3 regions of the Priestia aryabhattai genome follow, and region 2 is predicted to be linked to each of the others. Evidence: riboswitches for the same ligand, from Rfam matches in the RefSeq annotation. Region 2 holds a riboswitch; each other region holds the start of a gene.
What was found. Region 2 has a riboswitch for cobalamin ahead of M3225_RS19375 (ABC transporter substrate-binding protein). Riboswitches for the same ligand answer to the same signal wherever they lie in the genome.
Positions count from the first base shown of each region.

Region 1: linked by a shared signal. The riboswitch ahead of M3225_RS23185 (HoxN/HupN/NixA family nickel/cobalt transporter) and the one ahead of M3225_RS19375 (ABC transporter substrate-binding protein) in region 2 are both predicted to bind cobalamin.
Region 3: linked by a shared signal. The riboswitch ahead of M3225_RS10995 ((2Fe-2S) ferredoxin domain-containing protein) and the one ahead of M3225_RS19375 (ABC transporter substrate-binding protein) in region 2 are both predicted to bind cobalamin.

Region 1 is NZ_JAMBOQ010000006.1:57,788-64,424, reverse strand. Features, by position in the region: gene M3225_RS23190 (M20 family metallopeptidase) at 1-1,043, opposite strand, end outside; gene M3225_RS23185 (HoxN/HupN/NixA family nickel/cobalt transporter) at 1,273-2,070, opposite strand; cobalamin riboswitch at 2,204-2,386, opposite strand; gene M3225_RS23180 (organic hydroperoxide resistance protein) at 2,492-2,911, opposite strand; gene M3225_RS23175 (undecaprenyl-diphosphatase) at 3,055-3,648, opposite strand; gene M3225_RS23170 (ABC transporter ATP-binding protein) at 3,832-4,764, opposite strand; gene M3225_RS23165 (ABC transporter permease) at 4,926-5,450, opposite strand; gene M3225_RS23160 (DUF418 domain-containing protein) at 5,487-6,637, opposite strand, start outside.
Region 2 is NZ_JAMBOQ010000004.1:159,181-165,817, forward strand. Features, by position in the region: gene M3225_RS19355 (BrxA/BrxB family bacilliredoxin) at 1-255, shown strand, start outside; gene M3225_RS19360 (class I SAM-dependent methyltransferase) at 390-1,169, shown strand; gene M3225_RS19365 (YpjP family protein) at 1,550-2,152, shown strand; gene M3225_RS19370 (thioredoxin family protein) at 2,320-2,655, shown strand; cobalamin riboswitch at 2,746-2,878, shown strand; gene M3225_RS19375 (ABC transporter substrate-binding protein) at 3,138-4,097, shown strand; gene M3225_RS19380 (adenosylcobinamide amidohydrolase) at 4,186-4,794, shown strand; gene cbiB (adenosylcobinamide-phosphate synthase CbiB) at 4,799-5,785, shown strand; gene cobD (threonine-phosphate decarboxylase CobD) at 5,760-6,637, shown strand, end outside.
Region 3 is NZ_JAMBOQ010000002.1:799,854-806,490, forward strand. Features, by position in the region: gene M3225_RS10980 (cation:dicarboxylate symporter family transporter) at 116-1,387, shown strand; gene M3225_RS10985 (M42 family metallopeptidase) at 1,495-2,532, shown strand; gene M3225_RS10990 (hypothetical protein) at 2,878-3,036, shown strand; cobalamin riboswitch at 3,183-3,361, shown strand; cobalamin riboswitch at 3,482-3,660, shown strand; gene M3225_RS10995 ((2Fe-2S) ferredoxin domain-containing protein) at 3,764-4,144, shown strand; gene cobJ (precorrin-3B C(17)-methyltransferase) at 4,158-5,780, shown strand; gene M3225_RS11005 (sirohydrochlorin chelatase) at 5,799-6,637, shown strand, end outside.

The DNA.
Region 1 (6,637 bases), on a different contig from region 2:
ACGCCAATGGCCGCTGTAAAATTGCCATCGCTTCCGCCTCCAACAGCTGCTTCTTCTAATTTCATTCCCAGTTTGGCCGCGATTGACTGAGCGCATTCAAATAACTCTTCCGTTTGTTTAGACTTGACCATCGGAGGACGGTTCATGCCTCCCGTTACTTCTAGCTTAATCCCTTTTAAAATGGGGGTTAAATTCAAAATAATATCCGTCATGCGTTTAGCTTCTTCTTCTGTAGAAACACGTAAATCCACGTGCGCTTCTGCATATTCCGGCACTACATTTGTACCGCTGCCTCCCGTAAATGTCCCAACGTTCACCGTTGTACCTTTTTCGTAATCTGTTAAACCTTGAAGGAAAATCACTTGGCGCGCCAGCTCTTCAATAGCATTGATTCCTTCTTTGTGGTGATTACCCGCATGTGCTGCTCGTCCCCATACTTTTACGGTGAAAATTCCCGCTCCTTTGCGCGACGTTTTTAACGCGCCAGAACCCGCGACCGCAGGTTCTGCTACTAGCACTGCTTCACTTCTTTGTGCTTCTTCTTCAATATATTTTTTAGAAGAAATCGACCCAATCTCTTCATCTGAATTGCAGAAAAACACAATTTTTTTATCCAGCGCTAAGCCGAGCTCTTGAATCGCTTTAATCGCCCATATAGATTGCACAATGCCACCTTTCATGTCTAAAATTCCCGGACCGTACAGCTTGTTTCCCTCTGTTCTTAAGCTCAGCCTTCCCTTTTCCCATACCGTGTCAAAGTGACCAATGATTAAAAGCTGCTTTTCTCCTTCTCCAATCGTAAATTTCAAGTGGTTTCCTACTTCTTTTTCTTCTATGACTTCGTGCCCTACGCCTAGACGCTTTTGAAACAGCTGCGTTAAATACATTCCACACTGATCCACTAACTCTTTACTATAGGATGGTGATTCTTTTTTCACAAATCCAACTAAATCTTCAAGCATCTCTTGTTCATGTTCTTTTAAATAACTAAATACACTTTGTTCTACCATTACCTGACTCAAATCAATTCCTCCTCCAAACAACCCCTGCTGCCTGCATTCACTAATTTTATTTATCGTACGTATGAGTATGTTCTACGTTTCACATAACGATCTTAAATTATCCTTAATTATAATGGTTTTCAGACAATTTTCCATCCTTAAAATACAGATAATACTTTAACTTATTCATAACCGACCGAAAATAGCCATAAACTTCAACAAATTCATACAAAAAAGCTTCAATCTTCAACAGATTAAAGCTTTCATTTTATTAATTGACATTTATTTTGATATTTTTCCCTTTTGATTTCACACTCACAAAAACAAACATAGACACTAAGAAAATAAACAGAATAACGCCAACCATTTCAAAATTCACTTCGGCCCACGGATTAAAGAAAGTGAACGCTAAGTAGAATGACACACCATATGCGAGAATAACAATAACCCAGCCCATCAAGCGGGAAGCAGATTGTCCAAATTTACTCGATTCATTCACCATTTTATGTACAATCATTGAATCGATTGTATCTGTCAGCATCATGCCAAACATAAATACTAGCCCTAATAAAAGCGGCGTATACTTGCCTGTGTTCCCTACAGCTAGAGACCACACGGCCGTTTGACTGACCGTTTCGGCTGCTAAAGCAAACAACGCTCCTACAAGAATAATTAGGAAAGGATTAGTTGTTCCTTTTGCGATTTTCGGCATAAACTTCCCTTTTAATCCGCTCAGCTGAAACTCTTCCTCTTTATTTTTGGTTCGAAGCAAATGATATGCGTTTAATGTCCCAATTAGAAAAAGCGAGATAATTGATACCCAAGATGCAAAATGATCGAAATACGATGGAAACGTAAAATTTTTCATCACCACGCCCAGCACCCCAGCCGTGACGGCCACAATTCCTCCGTGACCTAGTGAAAACAGTGTTCCGACCCACGGGGCAAAACGGCTGCCCATTCGCCAATTATATCGGGTCTGGCCGTCGATAAAAGCCAAGTGATCGGCATCCAATCCGTGTCTGATTCCTAATAAAAAGACAAGTAAAAAAACTGATAAACCTTCCATTTCCTACACTCCTTTTTTTAAAATAAAACGTAAAAAAGCCTCAATTCTATAGAAATTGAGGATGTGTCGGTATATGAAAATAAACAGCAATTGCTCACTGCGTACCTTGATACACCGCCTCTTTCCTAGAAGAGTCAAGTGTACAGAATAGGTAGGTCTCCTGGCTTGAGATCATCATTTTCTACCGCCTTCCCCATTTTGAGTGACGATATGATAGAAAACTCCCTGCTTACAGTGGCTGGACCGCTCGAGATTTGCACTCGATTCCCTGTTACCTCTTACGCTATGTAAGAGCACCTAAACTGTGCGAATGATTTCATTTTCTTCCTCATTATACTAGTACTGCTTACAAATGAATAGAGAAAATTCAAATAAAAAAATCCCGCTAAGCTTTATATGCTTAGCAGGATTTTTAAAGCAATTAAACTACTTCTACTGTGACGTCTACGTTACCGCTGATTGCTTTTGAATACGGGCAGTATGAGTGAGCTAGGTCTACATATTTTTTCGCTGTTTCTAAATCTAGTCCTTCGATATGAGCTTCAAGCGCTACTCCAATTTTTACTCCTTGATCAGCTTTATCTGGAAGCAGCTGAACCGTAGCTTTTACTTCACTGCTTTTGATTTCTACGCTGTGTTTTTTCAACATAAATTCTAACGCACTGTTGAAACAAGCACTGTATCCAGCTGCAAATAGCTGCTCTGGGTTTGTTGCTGTTGTTGCTTCTCCACCAAGCGCTGGAGGTGTTGCAACATCCAAATTAAAGATGTTATCTAAAGAATGAACTTCTCCTGTTCTTCCACCTGTGTTAACGACTGTTGTTTCATATAAAGCTTTCATGTATAAACCTCTCTTCTTTTTTATTAAAAGTTTTTCATTTATCGTTTCCGTAATTTAATTGTACACAATTCAATTTTAAAAAACAAGTATTAAATGCATTAAAAATTCCCCAATAAAAAAAGCCGCATATTTGCGACTTTTTCTTAATAATATTGAGACTGTTCGTCATAAGCTGATTTTCGAAAAATAGACAGGTTGGTAATAGCCCTCATCAGTTTCGTATTAAAAATAACATAATGAATAAATAACGCCAACACGCAGCCTAAAATGGCTCCTGTTAATACATCGAATGGATAGTGAACACCTACCCATACGCGTGAAAATGCAATGAGTGCACCCATTACAACCCACATGCGCCCTGAACGCTTGAAGTGCAGCCAAATGGTAAAAGTGATAACTAATGCAGATGTAGCATGATCGCTTGGAAATGAAGAATTCGCGGCGTGATCAATAAGCTGATTCACGTGGTGAGAGATAAACGGACGATCTCGATAAGCAAATAAACTAATCACTTTATTGATAAAGACTCCTGTGGCACAAGCACATAAGGCTTGAAATGCTATAACACGGCTGCCGTTTTTATTAATAAGTAAAAACAAGCCGAGTAAAACGATAAGTACATACTGGGCATAATCTGCAAAGAATACCATCAGCGAATCTACAAACTTCACATGCGAGGCATACTGATTCACCGCGTGGAAAATGGTATAATCTACTGAATTAATAGCTGATAACATAATCGAAATCCTTTCTTATTTTTAAATGTCATTAGCTATCTTATCAGTTTCTTGAGAAAATGAACATGATTTTGTCAGAAGCTTCCTAACTGGTATTTATAAATAACGTATTTTAATTTCTTACTTATTTTCTTAACTCTTGCTGATAAAAGGCCGAATAGTAAATCAATAGGCTTTCGCTCATCAACTTACTTGTGAGTGATCCACAACATTTTTTTGCAAAAAGATTTCTTCCAAAGAAGGTTCTTCTACGTGAACTTGATAAATGTCGATGCCGCATTGAATCAATTCGCGAATAATAAGAGGGATATTTCTTTCTTTTTGAAGCATCACTTTTGTGTACGTGTGATGGTATTCAACTTCGGGACTCAACGTACGGAAAAACTGTTGAATATATTCTTTGTGGCTGTTTGGATAAGGATCATGTTTGATAATCACCGTTTTTTTCGCTTGATATTGAAAGCGGAGCTCTTCCATTGTACCTTCTATTAAAATGACGCCATTTTTCATAATCGCTACACGTGTACAAATCTTCTCGACTTCATTTAAATTATGAGACGTCATAAAAATCGTCTTGCCTTGACCTTTAAGTTCTCTTATTAGTTCATGAATGTGAAGAGCAGATTCAACATCTACTCCAGAAGTTGGTTCATCTAAAAAGATAATATCTGGGTCTGTTACAATTGCTTGAGCAATTCCTAACTTCTTTTTCATTCCAAATGAAAAATTTCCAACTTTCTGATGCTCATGTCCTTCTAAGCCTACTTTCTTCAGTATATTACTACAGTGTTCATTGGAAAAGCGATGGCCGTTTATCTTTACAAAATAGCGCAGGTGATTGAGCGCTGTCATCTCATCGTAAAAGTTGGCATAGTCAGGAAGAACGCCTATTTTCTTCTGAAGCTCTAAATCAATATCACTCTGTCCCAGCAGCGTAAATTCTCCTGCTGAAGGAAATGAAACGCCGGTAAGCATATTAATAAATGTAGACTTTCCTGCTCCGTTTCTTCCTAAAAACCCGTAAATTTCTCCTTGTGGGACTTGTAAATTAATACTGTTAACAACTGTTTTAGATCCATACTTTTTAGTTAATTTACTTGTTTCAATGGCATACATGTTATACTTCTCTCCTTTTAAAACTCCAAAGTGCCGTACATAAACAAAATGCTGCAAAAATAAAGAGAACTGTTAGATAGCCTTTCTCCAGCTCTAAATAGTAGTAGGGTGTCACATACTTAAACCATGCAATATATTCTTTTGATGAAAACATGCTCCATTCACTCAGTACCGGTAAAACAAGCGATAAAATAAGCGATAAAAACATGGTATGAGTTGGATTTGGCATCAAAGCTGAAAGCATTAATACAAATGAAATCATACACACAGTGAATAGTAGACACTCTAAAAATATAAAAAAAGAAAAATGATGCGAAATAAACGCAATCAGTAGAAATGAAATAGAGATACAAACAAGCCAGAAACAACACCCCCCCCAAGAATTTCCCTAGTACAATACGTTCTCTTGATGTTTTTGTAACTAAAAACCTGGCTGTTCTTGCTTTAATTTCTTGATTAATAACATTATGAGAAAGACTTGAAATAAATAAAGGTCCAAACCCGAGAAGCATTAGCAAAATTCCCCCATTGGCTCCATCTTGAATCTGTGCACTTGTCAATTGACCTCCAAATTGACTAACTACATAAGCTATTCCATAGGAAGCACCGCATACTACTAAAATAACAATAATTGATTTAATACTTTTAAATAAGCTTTGAAACTCTTTTACACTAATGGCCCACATTTTGAAAATCTCCTTTATACATAAGTTTAATCCCGATCACCCAACAAAAGGATGATTCACTTCTGCCGGTAAAGCTTTTTTCTCTTTTGGCTTTCCACTCCAAGAAAAATTTGTCCACATGCGCAGTAGCTTTTCCACCGGTCCAGTTTTAAATTTTTGCACGTACATATAACTGCCGATAAGCTGAATTCCGTAAATACCTATGCAGACAAAAATTCCTGCAATCATGCCGAGCTTTCCGAAATAACCTAATCCATAGCCATAAAAAATCGTCGTGCATATAACCGTTTGCATTAAATAATTGCTAAGTGATATTCTTCCTACGCTTTCAAAAGCCTTCATCAAAAATGACTGTTCACATTTCGCATATAGCCAAGCAAATCCTGCAATATAACCAAGAGATAGGAGACTTCCCCCTAACATATTTGTAGAGCCAGCCCAATTAGCATCTGGCCACACGTACATAGTTCCTTTTAACAGTAAGCTCAGTGGAATCAGTGCGGCCGCCCAGTGGCCATACTGTTTTTGATTAGCTGAAACATCGTAAAACCACTTTTTCTTCCCTGCGTACATACCAAATAAAAACAAAGCGCCCATTATAAATGGTGTAAACAAGAAGGCAAAAGCAAATTTATATCCCGCCATATTCATCGGGTCAACATTGTTGCGGTAATCTTTAATTTGTTCATAAGTTCCACTTCCATACACATGAATCGTATCTTTTACATATGTCGTAAGCGTTTGTTTATCACTAAGAAGATACATGTTATCGTTTAATGAACCGTACCCAGCTGCTCCTGTAAGAATCAGCAAAATCGATGCCCACACCAACAGTGTTTTGGCTTTACGGTTTAAAAAGAAAAGTAATAAAAATACCCCCATCATTCCGTAAAACGTAAGAATATCTCCTTCCCATAAAAACACGCCATGCAGTATGCCAAACCCTAGAAGCAGAAGAAAGCGGCGAAAGAAATGCCTTTTTACTCCTAGCTGCCTTCTTTCTAAGCTTTCTTTCATCTTTACCATTGAATAGCCAAATAAAAAAGTAAAAATGGGCATAAAGCTTTCTTCTACCGCGACTTTTAAAAAGGTATAGGCTGCTGAATCACTTGGTGATAGCGAAAAAAGATGAATCATATCCTTTCCGTAAATGCCATATTGAAAAATCAGCATATTCGCTAGTAAAA
Region 2 (6,637 bases):
CCTGCAGCAACACAAGCATACTTACAGTCTGAGCAAAAACCAAATCAAGTAGTAACAGTTTTTGCCGGTCAAGATAAGGAAGCAACAGCTAAAATGCGTGAATATTTTGGGGACATTGAGCCTTCATCACCGTCTATGGCGCTTTTAAAAGGAAAAGAAGTAGTTCATTTTATTCCTCGACATGAAATTGAAGGTCAGCCGTTAGAAGTTATTTTTGAAAACATTTTAAATGGCTTTAAGCAGCACTGTTCATAAAATGTCCTGCTTTTGTCACATCTAGCATGTAGATTTTTAGAGAAAAATCGCATATACTTTATAAGAAAAAGGATGTCTAGCGGCATCCTTTTTCTCTATGTAAATAGCCAAACAGTGTAGGGGGAGTTATGAAAGTGATTGTTACGACTGCTGGTCGAACAAATGAACACATGATTGTAAAAGCCAAACAGATAGCCGCCGATTTAAGTATACCTTTTGTAACAAGAGAGAAAAAATCCGTTGCAGATCTTCAGAATCTTCAAGCTGCAGACGTGCTGGTTGTCGGTAAGAATAGAGTAGAATTGCATGTCCAAAACGAAGAGGAACCTATTTTTTTTCATCCAAATTCCGCTATGTTTAGAGTGAAGAGATGGCTGCGTGGAGAACGTGATCCGTTTATTGAAGCAGCTAGTTTGGAAAAAGGAATGAGCGTGCTTGACTGTACACTTGGTCTTGCATCGGATAGCATGATGGCGAGCGCAGCGGTAGGGAAAAGCGGAAAAGTTGTCGGACTAGAAGGCAACCGCTATGTAGCTTATTTAGTCAAACAAGGACTTTTAAATTGGAAAAGTGACGTAAAAGAGTTGAACGATGCAATGAAGCGTATAAACGTGGTTCATCAAAATTTTGAATCGTTTTTGGCATGCTGTGAAGATAATTCTTTTGATGTTGTCTATTTTGATCCCATGTTTCAAGAGCAAATTGATGAATCGAATGGAATTAATGGTATTAAAGCGATCGCATTGTATACCACGTTGACGCCAATGGCTATACAAGAAGCAAAAAGAGTGGCCAAACAAAAGATCGTGTTAAAAGATCATTGGAAAAGCAGTCGTTTTGAAGAGCATGGATTTACTGTGCAAAAACGAAAAACATCAAAATTTCATTACGGTACAATTGACATACAAAAATAAACAAAAAAGTAAAATGAAGCACGATCATTGAAAAGACTTCCAAAACCTTTTAGGAATTAAAAAGTTTTGGAAGTTTTTTTTGTGAATTTCATCTAAAGTTCATAAAAGTATGATATATTTTTGAACATAAAAATACTTTTGTGTTTAAGCATCCAGCAAAACAGGAATATCTTGTATAGGTTTCCGCTCGGTGTGACAACCTCAAACAAAAGAAGGAAGGTGCTAACTAAAAAGTCGTCGAATGCCCGTAGACAGCATAAATGAATAAGCAAATATAGGTAAAAAATTAATAAGTATGTTACAATACCTAGTGAGTTATGATAACGAATTTTACGATATGAAAAGACCATATGGGAAAAGATGAGAAAGGAAAGATACGAATGCCTAGATGGATAAAAAGAATGCTAGTTGTATTTATTACAGTATTTACATTTGGGCTTGTCACTCCACCAGAATATTTATACGTTGATGATGCAAAAGCGGACAAGCAACATAAAGCAGGGTATGTAAGAGAAACAACTCCTGTCACAGCTGTTATAGAAGATATTCATTTGCCATATGAAGAACCAAAATATGAAGACGTTTCATCATTTGTTACGTATGCAATGGAATCAGCCGAAAAACAGTCAGTGGAAAAATTCGGAACGAAAATTGGGCCTGTCATTGAAGATGAATTTCGTCAAGCAGTGTTACCTAAAATTGAAGAAGTGCTGACCGGCATTGGCACTGAACGTGAACAGTCAATTCAGAATCTCGAGATAAGCGAGCACCCCGCTGCTGGCTATGGTGAAAAGATTTTCCATGTATATGACCGGGAAACCGGTCAGGACTTAATACGGTTTCATGTGCGGCGTGAAAACCCTCCAAAAGATGGATACTGGTTTAATTTTCACTATCATGCGGCTGCAGATAATTTTCAAAAGCATTATGATTTAGGGAAAATTTATTGGAACCGAAACATGCCGCCTAAATGGTTTAGCTGATAATAGACACAACATTCTACGATTTCGAAATGTTAGCTTTTTTAAGCTAGCATTTTTTTACGTCTAAAACCGTTATGGTCTAAATAAGCTGAAACATTAGCACAACGATAAAAAAATCGTTTATAATGAAGTCAGACTTCTTACCATAGAATAGTGAGAAGGAAAGAATAAATGCTGGAGGTAACACAATGAAACAATTTACGGAAGAAAAACAATTTCGCGAACAAATTAAGAATGAAACACTAAGCGTTGGGATTTTTACGACAACGTGGTGTCCTGATTGCAAACGTTTGGATATGTTCATTGGTGAAATCGTTGACGAAAATACAGATAAAGCATGGTTTAAAATTGACAAGGATGAGTTTGAAGAACTTTCTGCTGAAAACAATGTAATGGGTATTCCTTCTCTTCTTGTATATAAAAACGGTGAAAAAATTGCGCACCTGCACAGTGCAAATGCTAAAACGCCTGAAGCGGTCCGTGAATTTTTAGCAACTCTTTAATTCCCTAAGCTGCGAGAGCATTCTCGCAGCTTTTTTTGTGAGAATTGCTATTTCCATTTTTCGATGAGTGGGGTATACTAGGACAAGTGAATAATCGTAAAGCAATAAGGTCTCAATTTAAAGATTGAGTGAAAAGGGAAGTCTGGTGAAAAACCAGCGCGGTCCCGCCACTGTAAGCGCTTTGTGCGTAAGTCAGGAGACCTGCCTTATTGTTAGCTGTGAAACCTTCGAGGAAGGGTGAAGCAGGGTAATGAACATACATATCAAGTATAGTGAATGGATTCTTTTCCTGCTTACCTTGACGTTACCTGCTTTGCTTTCAATTGAAAGTAAAGCTTTTTTATTTTGAAGCTGCCGACGAGCAGTATACATAGTCAAAGCGGAAAAAACGGGATAGCGCTGCTTTTTGCATGGTCATTTGCTTTTCCTTTAACATAGAGGTTTCGTATTCACAATGAACAATATATAGGGGGAGTATTTAGATGAAAAAATGGCTTTCGTATTCCATTATTGCACTGTTAGTCATCGTACTTGCAGCATGCGGTTCAGGCAACCAAAGCAGCAGTGATAAAAAAACGAAGCAAGATACAGCACAAACGTCACAAGCTGCGTTTCCAGTAAAGGTAAAAGACGCGCGTGATAAAGAAATTACGTTGAAAAAACAGCCTAAGAAAATCGTTTCATTAATGCCAAGTAATACGGAGATTGTATATGCCCTTGGCCTTGAAAAAGAATTAGTCGGTGTAACAAGCAACGATGATTATCCTAAAAGCGTAAAGAAAAAAGCGCAGGTGGGAGATATGAACGTTAATGCAGAAAAAGTTATTGCTTTAAATCCTGATTTAGTGCTGGCACACGCTTCAAGTATGGGCGTTTCAGATGAAGTATTTAAACAAATTGAAAGCGCGGGTATTCCGGTATTTGTTGTAAAAGATTCAACGACGTTTGATACGGTTTATGATTCTATTACGCAAATCGGTAAATTAACGGGTAAAACAAAAGAAGCTAACCAAACAATTAAAGACATGAAAGAAAAAGTAGCTTCAATTGAGAAAAAAGCAAAAACGATTTCAAAAGAAGATCGTAAAAAAGTATGGATAGAAGTATCAGGAGCTCCTGAGATTTATACAACAGGAAAAGGTACGTTCATGAACGAAATGCTTACTATGATCGGTGCTGATAACGTAGCGGCTAGTGAAGACGGTTGGGTTAAGTTTTCTGAAGAGCAGGTTGTTAAGTTAAACCCTGACGTTATTATAGCAACGTATGATGCAGATAAAAATGAGATTATGAAGCGTCCCGCTTGGAGCAGCATGACTGCTGTAAAAGAGGGTAACATTGAGAAGATTGATCAAAACAAAATCAATCGCTTAGGACCTCGTATTGTAGATGGCTTAGAGGACTTAGCAAAAGCGGTATACCCTGAGGTGTACAATAAATAAGAAGAGGGACCATATTCCAGTTCGAATTGAAAAGGGGATTGGTCCCTTTTCACATCTTAAAATTGAAGAACGGCCTGAGCTTTTAATCATGAAAACCGAGACTTCTTATAAAACATACAGCTCAGGCGTTTTAGGAACAGGTATTACGGAAACGGACACCTTTTACAATCGATTTGTTCACAAGAACTATTATTCAGATACTCCTTCTTTGGAGTATGAGCAATATTTGATGAAAGAAAATGTGCGTCATGATCAAATCGTAGGTTTGATGACAGCCGTTTGGTTAAAGGAAAGAGCGATTTACTGTTATGAGGGCTACGGAGTAAGAGTAGCCTCAGTGATAACGGCGGGAGTAGGAAACGCAGTGGACATTACAGCTGATGAAGCTGTCCCATTCTATTCCTCTCCTGGTACAATTAATATGTTTTTTTTTATTGAAGGAAAGCTTACAGATGCTGCATTTTTACAGCTTTTTATTGCGGCTACAGAAGCCAAAACAAAAATGCTGTCACAGCTGGGTGTCATAGATCCAGCTACAAAGACGATTGCTACGGGAACATCTACGGACAGTATCTCAGTTGCAGCGTCTCAGCAGGGACCGTTATATGAATATGCAGGCTCTATGACCGCTTTAGGTCAAGCGGTAGCCAAGCTGGTGAAAATAAGCTTAGAGCAGGGACTTAAGGAAAAGAGGTGAAGAAATGAGTATTACACAAGTGATGATTGCACACATGACGGCCATGACGATTGCTTTACTAATTGACCGAATCATAGGCGACCCGGAAAATTGGCCGCATCCCGTGCGTTGGTTTGGCAAGTGGATTTATTGGATGGATTCCAGGTTAAATAAAGGTACAGGAAAACGATTCAAGGGATTGCTTCTTGTTATAAGTATGGTTGTGCTCGCAGGAGTTATTCCTTTCTTATTCCTTCATATTTTGTACGGAGTTCATTTTATAGCAGGTGTTTTAGTAGAGGGCGTAATGATTGCGACTACCATATCTACTCGTTCCTTAAGTGAAGCTGCTTATAAGGTACAAAAGCCGCTTCAGCTAGGAGATATGGAGAAAGCTAGATATGAAGTAAGCATGATTGTGGGACGAGATACAGATCGTTTGTCAGAAGGAGAAATTGCCAGAGCGACGGTAGAGACTGTCGCTGAAAATACAAGTGATGGTATTACAGCTCCGCTTTTTTATGCATTTATAGGAGGAGGAGCCCTAGCCTTTTTTTACCGAGCTATTAACACATGTGATTCAATGGTTGGGTACAAAAATGACCGCTACTTTCTGTTTGGCTACTTTAGTGCAAAAACCGATGACGTATTAAACTATATTCCAAGTCGGTTAACTGCAGTGGTGATGACCGCTGTTAATGTAGCAAAAAGCAAGTATTCTCTTTGGCATGTAATGAGTTTGATTAAGCGTGATGCTAAGAAGCATCCAAGTCCAAATAGCGGATACGGGGAAAGCGCAGTGGCTGCTCTTTTAGGTGTTCAACTCGGCGGGCTTAATACATATAAAGGCATAGAATCTAATCGTGCAAAGATGGGCGAACCACTCATTCCTCTGCAAGCCGGTCATATTGAACAAGCTGTTTTCATTATGAAGAGGACGGTCTATGCTACTTGGTTATTATATCTTTTGTTAGGAGGAGTTATTAGTGCTATTACCTACACATGGAGCTAACCCCAATGTCTTTTTAAAAGCAATAGGGGCCAAGAATTTGTCGCATATAAAAGATTTTAGTGTGAACACAAATCCTTTAGGGGCTCCAGCTGTGCTTCACGAAAAGTGGAACGAATTCAAGGATGCTGCGTTTAGTTATCCTGATCCTCAAGTAACAGACTTAAAAAATAAACTTGCAGCTGCTCATCGTGTTTCCGCTGCTCAAGTGCTGCCAACAAATGGCGCCGCTGAAGCATTTTTTCTTATTGCTTCTTTATTTTCAGAAGAGAAAGCAGGGATTGTACAGCCGACTTTCGTCGAATACGAACAAGCAAGTAAAGCTTATGGATGTGAAGTGACATACATTCCTTTAGCTGAAGAAAATGGCTGGAGCTGGGATATAGAGTTGATTATGAGTATTCTCCCGGACATAAAAGTACTGTGGATTTGTCACCCAAATAATCCGACGGGCGTTATGTATAGTCATGAAGAATGGATGAAAGTAGTAAAAGCTGCTGTTCATCATGGTACATACTTAATGATTGATGAGGCATTTATTGATTTTGTCGAACATCAGCCTTCGTTTGATTCTCTTATTCTGGATTATGAGCATATCATTATTGTGCGTTCCATGACAAAGATGTTTAATATTGCCGGGCTTCGCCTTGGCTATATTTTGGCAAATGAAAGAATCATTAGCAAGATGTCTAAAAAGCAGCCTCCTTGGAGTGTAAATGGATTGTCGCAGCAAGTAGGGATGATATGTGTAGATGAAAAAGACTTTGTAAAAAACACCGTACATTATATTAAACAAGAACGGGAACGGATTTTGAGTCAACTAGAGGAATGGGGGCTTTTGGTCTCTCCTTCTCA
Region 3 (6,637 bases), on a different contig from region 2:
TTTTTTAGTAAAGAGCTGTTTACATAAGATGCTGTGAGGGTGTATATTTATACACGGTTCGTTGAACCGCATATGCTCGATGGATGAAAGTCAACTGTGCGAAAGGAGCAAGAAAGTGAAAAGGTTAGGTCTAGCAACTCAGATTCTAATTGGACTGATTTTAGGCGTAGCTGTAGGTGCTATCTTTTATGGAAGCAATACAGCCATTTCTATTTTACAGCCAGTTGGAGACATATTTATTCATTTAATTAAGATGATTGTCGTACCGATTGTGATTTCAGCATTAATCGTAGCGGTCGCAGGAGTAGGCGATATCAAAAAATTAGGTAAGCTTGGCGGAAAAACCATTCTTTATTTTGAAATTGTTACAACCATTGCTATTGTAGTGGGGATTATTTCCGCAAACTTATTTCACCCTGGTGCAGGGGTTGATATGGGACATATTGAAAAAAGTGATATTTCTCAATATGAGGCAACGGCAAAAACTTCTGAAAGTACAGGGATTGCTCAAGAGCTTCTTCATATTGTGCCGACAAACGTCTTTCAATCGATAGCAGAAGGCGACCTTTTACCAATCATTTTATTTTCCGTGCTGTTTGGTGTTGGCGTAGCTTCGATTGGAGAGAGAGGAAAGCCTGTTTTAGCCTTTTTTGAAGGCGTCTTAGATGCAATGTTTTGGGTAACCAATTTGGTGATGAAATTTGCTCCAGTAGGTGTATTTGCGCTTATTGGCGTTAATATTATAAAGTTTGGTGTCGGATCACTAATTCCATTAGGAAAATTAGTGTTCGCCGTTTACTTCACCATGATTTTCTTTGTGCTTGTGGTTCTTGGAATTATTGCTAAAATGGCTGGAACAAGCATGTTTACGCTGATAAAAGTATTAAAAGATGAGCTGCTTCTTGCTTTTACAACGGCAAGTTCAGAAGCGGTTCTACCGTCTCTTATCAAAAAGATGGAAGACTTCGGTTGTTCTAAATCGGTTACATCGTTTGTAATTCCAACAGGTTACACGTTTAACTTAGATGGTTCAACCATTTATCAGGCGCTGGCATCATTATTTATTGCTCAAATGTACGGCATCGACCTTTCCATTATGGATCAAATTCAGCTCCTTCTTGTTCTGATGTTAACGTCAAAAGGAATGGCTGGTGTGCCGGGGGCATCGTTTGTAGTTGTACTTGCTACACTTGAATCCATGGGCTTCCCTCTTGAAGGCATGGCATTTATTGCAGGAATTGACCGCATTCTTGATATGATGCGTACCACAGTTAACGTAGTAGGAAATGCATTAGCTGCTATTGTGATGTCGAAGTCTGAAGGTGAATTTGATAAGCAAAAATCATTAAATTACACAAACGAATTAAAGAAATCAAACATAGCTTAATACAAAAAAGCCGGGCAGCTGCCCGGCTTTTTTGTTTGTAGCTGCCTGTTATCTTTTTTGAAACATATGGTAAAATAAAAGAAATGAGAGACAAAGGAAGTGTCATAATGACGGAAACTGTTCAGTTAATTAAAAAGCTTGTTTCGATTCCCAGTCCTTCTGGCAATACAGAAAAGGTTATTTCATTTGTCGAAGACTATGTAAAAGAGCTAAATATTCAAACGTATCGCAATCGAAAAGGAGGCCTAGTCGCTACAATTCCCGGTAAAGATACTGATCATCACCGCATGCTGACGGCTCATGTCGATACATTAGGTGCCATGGTAAAAGAAATCAAACCGAGTGGGCGTCTGAAAATCGACTTAATTGGAGGATTTCGCTACAATTCCATTGAAGGAGAATATTGTGAAATTGAAATTTCATCAGGAGAAGTATTTACAGGAACCATCCTTATGCATCAAACATCTGTCCATGTGTATAAAGATGCAGGAAAAGCTGAGCGAAATCAAGAAAATATAGAAATTCGACTGGATGAAAAAGTACATAGTGCAGAAGATGTTCTCAGCCTTGGAATTGAAGTCGGCGATTTTGTTTCGTTTAATCCTCGTGTAGAAATAACAAAAAGCGGTTTTGTTAAATCCCGTCATCTTGATGATAAAGCAAGCGTAGCTTTATTGCTTCAGCTCATTAAAACGATTCAAGAAGAACAAATAGAACTGCCATACACCACGCACTTTCTCATTTCCAATAATGAAGAAATTGGATACGGAGGAAATTCGAACATTACGCCTCAAACAGTAGAATACTTAGCGGTTGATATGGGTGCTATGGGTGATGGGCAATCTACCGATGAATACACCGTGTCTATTTGTGTAAAAGATTCAAGCGGCCCATATCATTACGGTTTGAGAAAACATTTGGTGGAGTTAGCCAAGCAGCATGATATTCAGTACAAATTAGATATTTATCCGTTTTACGGATCAGATGCTTCTGCTGCTATTCGTGCTGGACATGACATCGTACACGGCTTAATTGGTCCAGGAATTGATTCTTCTCATGCGTTTGAGAGAACGCATCAAGATTCATTAAATCATACGTATAAGCTTCTTTATCACTATATTCAGTCAAATATGGTTCAGCTTTAAGAGGTGAATATTTAGTTAATGTATTTTTATGCAAAACAAAGAGCAGGACGGGGTTATTATGTCTGTTCTTTCCTAAAAAGAAGCCGGATAGCCGGCTTCTTTTTTTATAGATACTATACATATTTTTACTGGTGAAGCACCAGTTGATTAAGAAAGCGCCTTTTTTAAAAAGGTATAATACTGCTTAGATCTTTTGTACATTTTGTTCATTTCCAGGAGTTAAAATGTTTTTAAATTTTTAAAATTTTCTTATGACAAGTTTTGTAGAATGGGTTTTCAAAAGGAAATGGTTTCGTCATAATGTGGATATAGCGATCACTACAATAATCGGAGGCGAATCTTTTCATGTGGGTACTGACGGTGTATGCTGGAAAAGAAATGAAAATGTTTGAATTTGAAACTGAAAAGCAGGCGAGAGAAGCTTTTGCAAAAACAAATGGCTGTAAAGTTCTTTCAGAAGTCGTGTATTATAATGATCCTCATTTAACATTGGTAGCTATATAGTAGAAAAACAAGAGCTGATTTTTTGCTCTTGTTTTTTTATAGCCTCTTGTATCTTACGAAAAGAATAGAGTTGAAATAAAAAAAAATGTACGCTATGATATGGTAGTTACTTCTATTATTCTGATAGTTTAAAAGGTTCATATATATCAAACAGCAACAGTAAAGGTGCCAAGAAGGCTTAATAGGGAAACTGGTGAAAGACCAGTACTGCCCCCGCAACTGTAAGTGTGGACGAACGAGTATAACCACTGTGAAAAAATCACGGGAAGGTTCTCAAGTAGAATGATACACAAGTCAGGAGACCTGTCTTTATTGTGAAGTTTCTATTTCTCCGGGGAGCGGGAAGGGAAACGTTGGCTTAAAGTGGCATTCGTGTACACTTTTATTCTGACGTTTTACCCGCTCGCATATTAGCGAAGCGGGTTTTTCTCGTAGCATAAAACTGCATATCGTGCAAAAAAAAGGTGCGTAATATTTACATTGCGTTAAATGGGAAGTCTGGTGTGAAGCCAGCGCGTACCCGCCACTGTGAAGAGGAGCTGATTGCATTTGCCACTGTATTCGGGAAGGCGCAATCAAGTGATGAATCGAAGTCAGGAAACCAGCCTTTTTCTAATGCTAAGCTTACCCTACGGGATATAGGTGGAAGTGCAAAAACTTAGTTTGAATTTTTCTGCGCCTCTATCATTGATAGAGGCGCTTTTTTTTAGTAAAGGAGCGAATGAGTGTGACGACGTGGAACTTAAATGGAACAAAACATCACGTGTTGATTTGTAATGGAAGTAGCTGTATGAGAAAAGGTGGAGAAGAAGCCACGCAAGCTATTCGTAATAAAGTGGGGGAACTGAACTTAGATGAAGCGGTTCATACAACGCGTACGCGCTGTAACGGACGATGCAAAGATGCTCCTGTAGCTATCGTATATCCTTCGGGAGACTGGTACAAGCAGGTCACTGAAAAAGTGGCTCACCGGATTGTCGAAGAGCATTTAGCAGGTGGCTGCAGCTTAAAGGAATCGCTTATTTATGAATATGATCAAAAGGGTTTCGTTTCTCCAGAAAACAGTGACTCCATAGAAGGAATTGACAAAGTAAAAAGTAACGCATAAAGGAGGAGCTAGCATGAAAGGTAAACTGTTAGTTATTGGATTCGGTCCAGGAAGCTTTGAACATATTACACAGCGAGCAAGAGAAGCCATTCAAGAAAGTGATATGATCATCGGTTATAAAACCTATGTGGAATTAATTCAAGGACTGTTAACGAATCAGCAAATTATCAGTACAGGAATGACCGAAGAAGTAAGCCGTGCACAAGAAGCTGTAAAGCAAGCTGAAGCAGGGAAAACCGTGGCGGTTATTTCAAGCGGAGATGCAGGAGTATACGGAATGGCTGGACTTGTGTATGAAGTGTTGATTGAAAAGGGCTGGAAAAAGGAAACGGGCGTAGAGCTGGAAGTAATTCCTGGCATTTCGGCCATTAATTCATGTGCATCTCTCCTTGGTGCACCCGTAATGCATGATGCCTGTACGATTAGTTTAAGTGATCATCTTACGCCTTGGGAGCTAATCGAAAAACGAATTGAAGCAGCTGCACAAGCAGATTTTGTAGTGGCTTTTTATAATCCGAAAAGCGGAAGACGAACAAGGCAAATTGTTGAAGCGCAAAGGATTCTATTAAAATACCGTTCCCCTGATACGCCTGTTGGTCTTGTGAAAAGCGCTTATCGTGACCGTGAAGAAGTCGTAATGACCAATTTAAAAGATATGTTAAATCATGAAATCGGCATGCTGACTACCGTTGTTGTTGGAAATTCCTCTACATTCTTTTACGACGATTTAATGATTACACCGCGCGGGTATCAGCGGAAATATACCCTCAACCAAACAGAGCAGCCGCTAAGACCTCATCAGCGACTTCGAAAAGAAGCAGAACCATGGGCTCTTGATCAAGAGGAGGCTGTAAAGCAATCAGCTTCAGCTATTGAAGCAGTTCAGAACACAAGAGAAGAAACAGCAGCTTCACGAGCCCTTGCAGAAGAAGCGCTTCAAGCAATTTTAGGTGAATCCACTTCTGCGGTCGTACACCAGCCAATCGAGTCTATTTTTGAAGTAGCAGTTAGTCCAGGACTTGCAAATAAGAAATTCACGCCTGTTCAAATGACCACACTAGCAGAAGTTGTTGGTGAAAAAGGTACGATGGAGTATACACCTGACCATCAAATCAAACTGCAAATTCCAACGGCTCATCCAGATATGATCATTGAAAAGCTCCAAGCAGCTTCCTTTTTATTATCTCCGGTCGGAGACGTGTTCACAATCAAAGCGTGTGATTTTTGCGATGGAGAAAAAAGCGATGCCATTCCACATACGGAAGAATTACAAAAACGCCTGGGGGGAATGGACATGCCAAAAGAGCTGAAGCTTGGTATTAATGGATGCGGTATGGCTTGTTACGGTGCTGTTCAAGAAGATATCGGCATTGTCTATAGAAAAGGTGCGTTTGACTTATTTTTAGGAGCTAAAACGGTTGGACGCAATGCGCATTCAGGTCAAATTGTAGCGGAAGGCATAGCGCCCGATGACATTGTTGAAATAGTGGAGAATATTATCCATGAATATAAAGAAAAAGGTCATCCTAATGAGCGGTTTCATAAATTCTTTAAGCGTGTGAAGAACGTCTATGGTTTCGACTATCAAGATATAACACCAAAAATAAAAGTAGAACCAGCTCCGTGCGGAGATTAAGAAATGGGAGGACATTATATGAAATCAGTTTTATTTGTAGGTCATGGAAGCAGAGATCCTGAAGGGAACGATCAAATTCGCGAGTTTATTTCTACTATGAAGCATGATTGGGACGCATCTATTTTAGTAGAAACGTGTTTTCTGGAGTTTGAACGTCCGAATGTAAGTCAAGGAATTGACACGTGTGTGGCAAAAGGAGCACAAGATGTAGTTGTGATTCCGATTATGCTCTTGCCTGCTGGTCATTCTAAAATACATATTCCGGCGGCTATAGATGAGGCCAAGGAAAAATATCCACATGTAAACTTCGTATACGGGCGTCCCATTGGCGTTCATGAAGAAGCTCTTGAAATTTTAAAAACGAGATTACAAGAATCAGGAGAGAATTTAGAAACTCCAGCTGAAGACACGGCTGTTATTGTCTTAGGACGAGGAGGAAGTGATCCTGATGCAAACAGTGATTTATATAAAATTACGCGCCTTCTTTGGGAAAAAACAAACTATAAAATCGTTGAAACTTCTTTTATGGGCGTGACCGCTCCATTGATTGATGAAGGAGTGGAGCGATGTTTGAAATTAGGCGCTAAAAAAGTGGTGATTCTTCCGTATTTCTTATTTACAGGCGTATTAATTAAGCGTTTAGAAGAAATGGTTAAGCATTATAAATTGCAGCATGAAGACATTGAGTTTAAGCTAGCCGGCTATTTCGGTTTTCATCCAAAACTGCAGACAATTTTAAAAGAACGTGCTGAAGAAGGATTAGAAGGTGAAGTGAAAATGAACTGCGATACGTGTCAATATCGCCTCGGCATTATGGAGCATATTGATCACCATCATCATCACGATCATGACCATGA